Regions from separate parts of the Altererythrobacter sp. B11 genome, predicted to be linked through region 1. Evidence: predicted binding sites of a transcription regulator. Region 1 holds the regulator's gene; each other region holds the start of a gene.
The links. Region 1 encodes LexA, which represses DNA repair genes until DNA is damaged. Its sites were predicted from a motif close to GTTCCNCNCTTGTTCT; they were not measured.

Region 1 (3,274 bases):
GAAGAGGGATGGCTGTCGCGGGCCGGGCGGCGCGTGGCGATGCTGCTGCTCACCGGCCTGGTGATCGAGCTGGCCCTGATGCCGATCGTGCTGTTCCATTTCCATCGCGCCGGGCTGTACGGCGCCTTTGCGAATGTAGTAGCCATTCCGCTCGTGACCTTTCTGTCCATGCCGCTGATTGCATTGGCGCTGGTGCTGGACCTCGCCGGGCTGGGCGCGCCGTTCTGGTGGATGGCCGGCAAGTCGCTCGATCTCCTGCTCTTCATCGCCTATCTCACCGCCGGGCAGGCGGGGGCCGTCAAGCTGATGCCGCAGATGGGCGGCCCGACCTTCGCCCTGTTCCTTGCGGGTGGGCTGTGGCTGGCGCTGTGGCGCGGACGGATGCGGCTGCTCGGTCTCGTTCCCACGGCGCTGGCGACCCTGCTGCTGCTGGCAACCCCGCGGCCGGACCTGCTGATCTCCGGCGACGGGCGTCATGTCGGAATCGTGGGCGAGGATGAGCGGCTGATCATGCTGCGCGACAGCCGCAGCGACTATGCGAAGGACAATCTCCTGCAGATGGCTGCCCTTGAAGGGGAGCCGGTGGCGATGGCGGACTGGCCGGGAGCGAGGTGCTCGCGTGACTTCTGCGTCGTCTCCCTGCGGCGGGGTGGGCGGGACTGGCACATCCTGATGAGCCGTAGCCGGGAGATCATCGCTGAGCGGGCACTGGCAGCGGCCTGCGAGCGGGCCGACATCGTCATCGCCGATCGCTGGCTGCCGGCCAGTTGTCGGCCGCGCTGGCTGCGGGCCGACCGGCGCATGCTGAGCGAAACCGGCGGCCTCGCAATCGTGCTTGCCAGCCGGCACATCGACACGGTGGCGGAGGGGCAGGGCGACCACGGTTGGTGGCGCGCCGGCGTGCAGCGGAGCCGCCGCTGACCCGCCCTCACCAAAGTGGGGCCTCAGCCCCTCAGTGGTAGCGGCGCAGCAGGCCCGCGAGCTTGCCCTGAACCTTCACCTCATCAGGGCGGAAGAATTGCGGATCGTAGGAGGCGTTGGCGGGATCGAGCCGGATCATGCCGTTTTCCCGCCGCAGATATTTGAGCGTAGCCTCTTCATCGCGCACCAGCGCGACCACGATTTCGCCGTCCCGCGCCGTATCGGTGCGGCGGACGAGCGCATAATCGCCGTCAAAAATACCCGCTTCCACCATGGAGTCGCCGGATACCTCTAGCGCGTAATGCTCCCCCGCGCCCAGCAGGGCGGCGGGAACCGGCAGCACGCGGCTGTCCTCCAGCGCTTCGATGGGTACGCCCGCGGCAATGCGCCCGTGGAGGGGGATTTCGATCACGTCATTGGCCGGGGAAGGGGCCGCGCGCGGTGCCGTGGCCACCTTGCCGACCACAGAGGCGGACGAGCCCGTATCATTGGCGGCCTGCCGCAGCGATGCCGTCCGGTCTTCAGGCTGGCGCAGCACTTCCAGCGCGCGGGCGCGATTGGGCAGGCGGCGGATGAAGCCGCGTTCCTCGAGAGCGGAAATCAGGCGATGGACCCCCGATTTGCTCTTCAGGTCGAGCGCCTCCTTCATTTCCTCGAAAGACGGGGAAATGCCTGATTCCTCCAGCCGCCGCTGGATGAAAAGCAGGAGCTCGTGCTGTTTGGCGGTCAACATGAAGCCACTCCTCGAGATGTTCCAATTCGGGAACGAACATGGAACAATTAGGCAACCCGCGCTTGCCCGTCAAGCAATTCCGCCATTCTCGAGCAGATAGGCCTGAACCATCTCTCCTGCCCGCGCTGCGGGGGCGCCGATCTCCCGCCGGATCAGCGCGTCTGCGCTGCCCAGCGCGGCAAGGGCGCTGCTGTCCTGCTGCGCGATCGGCGCGAGCCCGCCGGGATCGAGGCGCGCGCGGACGAATTCCAGCCGCCCGCCCACGCCGGGCAAATCGCCGGCCAGGGGGAAGCCGAGAAGGCGGGGAAGGGGCTCCGCCGCGCCGGCGATGCGGCGCAGCAGCGGCAGCAGGAAAAGGAACGCGGTGACATAGCTCGACACCGGATTACCCGGCAGACCGAGCACGATCTGCCGCCCGCGCCGGGCCACCAGCAGCGGCTTGCCCGGCTTCATCGCCACGCGCCAGAAATCGATCCGCGCACCCCAGGCCTCCAGCGCGGGGCGGACAAGATCGTGATCGCCCACCGACGCTCCGCCGCTGGTGACCACCACATCGGCCCCTTCGGTACGGGCGAGAGCGTCTGCAAGGGCGCCAAGATCGTCCCTGACCGGACCGATCCGCATGACCGATCCAGCCCAAGGCGCGGCCATGGCAGCGAGCATGGCCCCGTTACTGGCGGGAATGCGATGCGGCGGACAGTTCTCGGGCGTCTCGGCCAGTTCGTCCCCGCTGTCGATCACGACGAGCGCGGGGCGCTGGCCGACAGGCACCGAGGCATGGCCGGCGGAGATTGCGAGGGCGATCTGCGCCGGGCCGAGCCGGGTGCCGCCCGCGAGCAGGCCAGCCCCGCGGCGGAAATCAAAGCCCGCTCGGCGCACATGACGCGGCGCAGCCTCTCCTGCGGGGGCGAGCGTGAGCCGCTCACCCTCTCCCACCGCCTCTTCCTGCAGCAGAACGGCCCCACCTTCTGCCGGCATCAGCGCGCCGGTGGAGATGCGGATCGCTTCTCCCCGCCGGAGCGCGCCCGCAAACGGGTGCCCGGCCGCGCTTTCGCCCACCACCTTCCACGGACCGGAGAGATCATCCGCGCGCATGGCATAGCCATCCATGGCCGAGAGGTCCGCCGCCGGCTGATCGCGCTGCGCTGCCAGCTCGGCCGCAAGAAAGCGCCCCAATGCCGCCTCGACCGGCAGGGTTTCGCTGCCGCGCGGCTCTGCCATTGCGAGCAGCCGCGCCTGCGCCTCACCAAGCGGAATGGGTTCCGGCAGACTCATGCCGCGCGCCAGGTGCCGCTCTTGCCGCCGGTCTTTTCCAGCAGGCGGATGCTCTCGATTACCATGCCCTTGTCGATCGCCTTGGCCATGTCGTAAATCGTCAGCAGCGCGAGGGAGACGGCTGTCATCGCTTCCATCTCCACGCCGGTGCGGCCGGTGAGCGAGGCGCGCGCGGTCACCTCCACGCTGTCATCCGCGAAGGTGAAGTCCACCGTCACCGCGTCCAGCGCGAGGGGGTGGCACAGCGGAATCAGGTCACCCGTGCGCTTGGCCGCCATGATGCCGGCGATGCGCGCGGCGGCCAGCACGTCGCCCTTGGGCCCGCTGCCGTCCCGGATCGCATGA
Region 2 (3,274 bases), 780 kb from region 1:
TCGGCCAGTTCTCGCGCACCTTCGCCGCCTTCGGCCCAGTGCTTGCAGATCACGGCATCGGCGCCATAGCTCTCGGCCATTTCCTTGATCACGGCGATCTCGGCATCGGTATCGAGATAGAAGTGATTGATCGCGATGGTCGGCGTGATGCCGAACTTCTTCACGTTCTCGATATGGCGCTTGAGGTTGACCGAACCGGCGCGGACGGCCTCGACATTCTCACCCTTGGTGAGGTCGGCCTTGGGCACGCCGCCGTTCATCTTGAGCGAGCGGACCGTCGCTACCAGCACGATCGCGTCGGGCTTGAGGCCGGCGAGGCGGCACTTGATGTCCATGAACTTCTCGGCACCCAGGTCGGCGCCGAAGCCGGCCTCGGTCACGACGTAGTCGGCCATCTGCAGCGCGGTCTTGGTGGCGATCACCGAGTTGCAGCCATGGGCGATGTTGGCGAAGGGGCCGCCGTGCAGGAAGGCCGGGTTGTTTTCCAGCGTCTGCACCAGGTTCGGCAGGATCGCGTCCTTCAGCAGCACGGTCATCGCGCGGTCGGCCTTGATGTCGCGGCAGAACACCGGGGTCTTGTCGCGGCGATAGCCGATGATGATGTCGCCCAGGCGCTTCTGCAGATCGTCGAGATCGCTGGCGAGGCACAGGATCGCCATGATTTCGGACGCCACGGTGATGTCGAAGCCGGTTTCGCGCGGGAAGCCGTTCGACACGCCGCCGAGCGGGCCGACGATCTGGCGCAGCGCGCGATCGTTCATGTCCAGCACGCGGCGCCAGGTCACGCGGCGCAGGTCGATGTCGTTCGGGTTGCCCCAGTAGATCGAGTTGTCGATCATCGCGCTCAGCAGATTGTGCGCGCTGGTGATGGCGTGGAAGTCACCCGTGAAGTGCAGGTTGATCTCGTCCATCGGCATGACCTGGCTCTTGCCGCCGCCGGCGCCGCCGCCCTTGACGCCGAAGCACGGGCCCAGGCTCGGCTCACGCAGGCACAGCATGGTCTTCTTGCCGATCAGGTGCAGCGCGTCGCTGAGGCCGACCGAGGTCGTGGTCTTGCCTTCGCCGGCCGGAGTCGGGTTGATCGCGGTGACGAGGATCAGCTTGCCGTTCGAATCCTTGGGCAGCGCCGCCGTGTCCACCTTGGCCTTGTACTTGCCATAGGGGATCAGCGCATCGTCCGGCACGCCGGCCTTCTTGGCCACTTCGGTGATGGGGATCAGGGTAGCCTGACGGGCGATCTCGATATCGGTGGGCATCGGTGTCCTCTCCGTTGGGGGCAATTGCCAAGTCGAATTCCGGCGGCTCGTGCCGCAGATTTTTCGCAATCACGAAAATTTCGTAATCACGAATTGTAAGCGGTCCATACAATCTTCCGGGCGGAATGCTCAAGCCCGATTCTTGCGGGCTGATGACGGGCGGGCGGTGGATTGTTGCCGCAGCGGGGTTGCGGGCACCATGCGTCGCCGTTACGTTCCATTTTCGTTCCCTTTGCGGCAGGTGTCATGGATCCCCTCTTCGCCATACTTCTTATCGTCGCCCTTCTGGCGGGCGCGGGGCTCGGCTGGTTCATGGGCTCGCGGCCCGTGGCGGAGTGGAAGCAGCGCCACGGCGAAAGTCATTCGCGGGCAGAGGAGCTGGACGGCCGCTTCCGCCAGGCGATCGTCGATCTGGAAAATGCCAGCGTGCGCGCCCAGCGGGCGGAGGCTCTGGCCGAGCAGCTGGAGGCTGTGCGGGGGGAACGCGAACGGCTCGGCGCCGAACTCGCCACGCTGAAGGCTAATGCCGCCAATTTCGAGGAGCAGAAGCGCCTGCTGATGGACGCGCGGGCGGAACTGCTGAAGGAGTTCCAGCTCACCGGGACGAAGGTGCTGGGCCGCGCACAGGAAGAATTCCTGAAGAATGCCACCGAACGCTTCGGCAATTCGGAGAAGGCGAGCAAGGAAGCCATGGCGGCGCTGCTGCGCCCGGTGGACGAACGGCTGAAGAGCTATGAGCGCCAGGTGAGCGAGCTGGAAGCGAAGCGGGTGGATGCCTTCGGCCAGCTCACGGGACTGATCCAGTCGATGCGCGAAGGGCAGCAGGCGGTGCAGGCGGAAGCGATGAAGCTGTCCAGCGCGCTCACCAATGCGCCCAAGGCGCGCGGGCGGTGGGGCGAGCGTGCGTTGCAGAATGTGCTGGAACAATGCGGTCTCACCCAGCACACCGATTTCTTCCTGGAACAGTCGATCGACACGGAGGACGGCCGGCTGCGCCCCGACGCGATCGTGCGAATTCCCGGGAAGAAGATGCTGGTGATCGACGCCAAAGTGTCGCTCAAGGCCTATCAGGAAGCCTTCGAGACGGACGAGGGCGAGGTGCGCCGCCTTGCTCTGCTGGCCCATGCGCGCTCCATGAAGACCCATGTGCAGCAGCTCGGCGCGAAGAGCTATCAGAGCCAGTTCGAAGAGGCGCCGGACTATGTCGTGATGTTCGTGCCGGGCGAGCATTTCGTCGCCGCCGCCTTGGAAAGCGATCCGGATTTGTGGGACTTCGCTTTCAGGAACAACGTCCTGCTGGCCACGCCTACCAATCTCGTCGCCATCGCCCGCACCGTGGCGCAGGTGTGGCGGCAGGATGCGCTGGCGCAGGAGGCGCGGGCAATCGGCCAGCTGGCCACGGAACTCTATGACCGCATCGCCATTGCCGGCGATCATCTCAAACGTGTCGGTTCGGGCCTTGAAACTGCCGTGACCAATTACAACAAATTTGTCGGCAGCTATGAGCGGAACGTCCTGTCCTCCGCTCGCAAATTGCGCGACAAGGGAATCGAAACCGGCAAACGCGATGCCGAAGAGGTTCAGCTGGTCGAAAGCGCGCCGCGTTATACGGCTGCGGATATAGAGGAAACGGATGGTCCGCGTCTCGTGGAGAACGGCCCGATGGAGGGAGTGGAAGGATCGGGATGAGGTTCGGAATTGGGATTGCCGCGGCGGCGCTGGTGCTTGGTGCCTGCAGCCAGGAAAGCGCGCCGTCGGACACGGTAGAGGAAGCCGCCGAGAACATCGTGGATGTGGCGCAGGGCGATCCCACCGAGACGCCCCATGTGGCCGAAGGGCCTTACGCCCCGCGTGACGAGTGCGTGGGGCTGGAAGGCGCCGATGCCTTCCGCCAGAAACTGGCCGAAGTGGTGAAGGCGCGCGATGTGGACGGCTTCGCCGCGCTCGCCGCCAGCGACATCAAGCTCGATTTCGGCGGCGGCGGCGGCACGCAGGAACTGCGTGCCCGGCTGAGCGCA
Region 3 (3,274 bases), 380 kb from region 1:
TCATTCTCACCCTGCCGGTGATGAAGGGGCAGAACTTCGAACCCTTCATGCCCAACGGCTGGTTCGGCAACGGCCATGGCGCGGGCTTGGGCGCAGTGGGCGCCGCGGCTTCGATCTTCTTCGCCTATGTGGGCTTCGACGCGGTCTCCACCGCGGCGGAAGAAACCAAGAATCCGCAGCGCAACGTGCCGATCGGCCTGATCGGCAGCCTCGCGATCTGTACGGTGTTCTACCTGCTCGTTGCCGCAGGCGCGATCGGCGCAATCGGGGCGCAGCCCGTCTCCGGCCCCGGCGGCGCCATCCTTGCGCCCGGCACGCCCGAATTCGCCGCCCGGTGCCAGTCACTCGCGGGCATGGGGTCGGAACCGCTGGTCTGCTCGCGCGAGGCGCTGGCCCATGTGCTGCGCTCGATCGGCTGGCAGCGGGTGGGTGACCTGATCGGTGTTGCCGCCTTCCTCGCCCTGCCTTCGGTCATCCTCATCATGCTGTTCGGCCAGACGCGCATCTTCTTCGTCATGGCGCGCGACGGGCTGCTGCCCGAAAGGCTGGCGGTGATCCATCCGCGGTGGAAAACGCCGCATGTGGTGACGATGATCACCGGCGTTGCCGTGGCGTTCTTCGCCGCGTTCCTGCCGGTGGGCCAACTGGCGGACATCTCCAATTCGGGCACGCTATTCGCCTTCTTCATGGTGGCGCTGGCGGTGCTGATCCTCCGGCGCACCCAGCCGGACCGGCCGCGTCCGTTCCGCACCCCGCTGGTGTGGGTGGTGGCGCCGCTGGCGATCCTCGGCACGGTGGGGCTCTATGTGAATCTGCCCTTCGAAGCGAAGATGGTCCTGCCGGTGTGGGGCGGAGCCGGGCTCGTGGTCTATTTCCTCTACGGCTATCGCAAAAGCCATGTGGGCCGCGGCATCATCGATGTGCATGAGGATGATGCCGATGCACCCCCGATGCCGGTGCCGCCCATGCCCGATGCACACACCCCGGGCGGCAAGGACGCCTGAAATGGATAAGCAAAGGGCCGCCCTGTAAGGGCGGCCCTGCGCGTGACATGCCGTGGCGTGTCAGAGAGTGGTTTCGGTATGTTCCTCGCGCGCATCCTCGCGCGTGTCGAAGCCCAGCAGCATCTTGGTGTTGTCGATAAAGCCGAGGTCGCTGTTCCACAGCTCCGCCCGGCCCAGATCCATGCGCAGCATCAGCAGGTTGGGATCATCCTTCCCGCCGGGAAACCACGCCTCGATCACGCTGTTCCACTGCTTCTCCAGCCGTTCGCGACTGGTTTCGGTAATCAGCGTGCCCGAAAAGCGGGCGAACATCTCGTGCCCCTTGCTGGAGAAGGTAGCGGTTGCCCCTCCGCCCTGGGCAAGGGTGTTGCTCTTGCCGGTGAAGAACCAGATCGCGCTGTTGGCGTGCTTGTCCAGCTGGGCTGTCATCGGCACCGCGCTGTGCGGGTCGGAATCCAGCTGCAGGAACAGCATGGGGCTGTCGTCCAGCGCCTTCCAGAACTTCTGTTTCAATTCCTCGGTATCGGACATCTCAGGCGCTCCTGACAAAATTGAGTAGTCCCCGCTGCAACGGGACTGCGGGCGGATCGGTTCCTCCCCGGCTCTGCGGGGGACAATTGAGGAGGCCGGGGCAGGGCTCCCTTGCGAATCGGGAAAGGTTGGAACATAAAGAGAACAATAGAGTCCAAGCCGCATGGAAAAGCCCCATCTCCCTTCTGCAGCCGCATTTTCTTCCACCCTCTCCGCCCTGCGCTGGCGGCCCGGGCTGGAAGGGGCGCGGCATAGCGAGATATTCGCCGCGAGCGGCGAAGGAGGCGGCGTGGGCGCAGCTCTGGCATTGGCACGGGATGCCCTGCGAGCCCGTCCCTGCGACAGGGAGGAAGGGCGCAGCTTCCTGTGGGTGCAGGATGCCGCTTCGATCCGCCTGACCGGTCGCCCCTATTGGGCCGGCTTGCCGGAGGATCTGCGTCGCGATGTGATCCATGTCGTTGCCGCCAAGGCCGAAGATGCGCTGTTTGCGCTGGAGGAGGGGCTGCGTTGCCGGGATCTTGCCTGCGTGATCGGGGAGATTGCCGGCAATCCGCGGGCGCTGGATTTCACCGCCTCCCGGCGTCTGAGCCTGGCGGCGGAAAAGCATGGCGTGCCGCTGTTCCTCGTCCGCCACGATGCGGCGCCTGATCTGTCTTCCGCGCGGATGCGCTGGCAGGTGCGCTCGGCCCCCTCCGATCCACCCCGCTGGAATGCGGCCGCGCCCGGTACACCTGCCTGGCAGGCCGAACTGTTCCGCGCGCGCAGCCACCCTCCCGGAGAATGGCTGCTGTGGGAGGAGCAGGGGCGCCTGCAGGCTGTGCCGGCGGGGGAAGAAAGTGCCGGAGGCCTGGGCGGCAGGCGGGCGCGAGGGTGAGGGCAGCGTGCTATCCGCCGATCCTGACCGGAGCGCTCTTGCCGATCCCGCCGGCGGGCGCCGGATTCTCGCCGTCTGGCTGGCGCGGCTGGCGGTGGACCGGTGGCGGCTGGGGCAAGGCTGCGCGCCGGGGCAAGCCGCCGATAGCTTTCCCACGGCACTGATTGCCGAAACCGCGCATGGCCCGCGGATAGAAGCGGCCAATGAGGCTGGGCTCGCTGCCGGTGCGCAGGTGGGCATGATGCTGGCCGATGCGCGCACCCTGTGCCCGCAGATCAAGGTGGCGCCTGCCGATCCCGGCGGCGATCTCGCCTTTCTGGAGACGCTCGCCCTGTGGGCGCAACGCTGGGGTCCGTGGAGCGCGATCGATCCCCCCGACGGCCTGCTGGTGGATGTCAGCGCGGTGGCGCATCTCTTCGGGGGAGAGGCGGCGCTGCTGGGCGATGTCGCCCGGCACATGAGGCGGCGCGGTCTCACCGTGCGCACGGCCATCGCTCCAACGGCTGGGGCGGCATGGGCGCTCGCCCACCATGGCGTGGATCAGGCCATTCTACCCTGCAGTCAGGCCGGGCAGGGGGAGATTCCCGAGATGCTGGCCAGGCTGCCGGTCGCTGCCCTGCGGCTGGATGGGGATGTGGTGGTCACCTTGCGCAGGCTTGGCCTCAAGAAACTATCCGATCTCAATGGAATTGAACGAGATTCTGTGCAGCGGCGGTTCTTCAACAAGCGTTCGCCCGCGGCCAATCCTTTGCTGCGGATGGACCAATTGCTGGGCCTCATTCCCGAACCGCTGCTGCCGGTTGCTGCGCCATGCCCGCCGCTGGTGCAGCGCCGCCTGCTGGAACCCATTCGCCACCGTGCCTTG

Region 2: a site for LexA is predicted at 1,471-1,486, ahead of rmuC (DNA recombination protein RmuC). Genes of this name have one in related genera too.
Region 3: a site for LexA is predicted at 1,666-1,681, ahead of AEB_RS09085 (recA-like protein). Genes of this name have one in related genera too.

What each region holds. Positions count from the first base shown of each region.
Region 1 is NZ_AP018498.1:2,267,396-2,270,669, forward strand. It holds gene AEB_RS10830 (ComEC/Rec2 family competence protein) at 1-921, shown strand, start outside; gene lexA (transcriptional repressor LexA) at 953-1,654, opposite strand; gene AEB_RS10840 (molybdopterin molybdotransferase MoeA) at 1,724-2,929, opposite strand; gene moaC (cyclic pyranopterin monophosphate synthase MoaC) at 2,926-3,274, opposite strand, start outside.
Region 2 is NZ_AP018498.1:3,051,591-3,054,864, reverse strand. It holds gene AEB_RS14545 (formate--tetrahydrofolate ligase) at 1-1,256, opposite strand, end outside; gene rmuC (DNA recombination protein RmuC) at 1,503-2,945, shown strand; gene AEB_RS14535 (hypothetical protein) at 2,942-3,274, shown strand, end outside.
Region 3 is NZ_AP018498.1:1,890,824-1,894,097, forward strand. It holds gene AEB_RS09075 (amino acid permease) at 1-1,004, shown strand, start outside; gene AEB_RS09080 (pyridoxamine 5'-phosphate oxidase family protein) at 1,065-1,535, opposite strand; gene AEB_RS09085 (recA-like protein) at 1,699-2,409, shown strand; gene AEB_RS09090 (Y-family DNA polymerase) at 2,648-3,274, shown strand, end outside.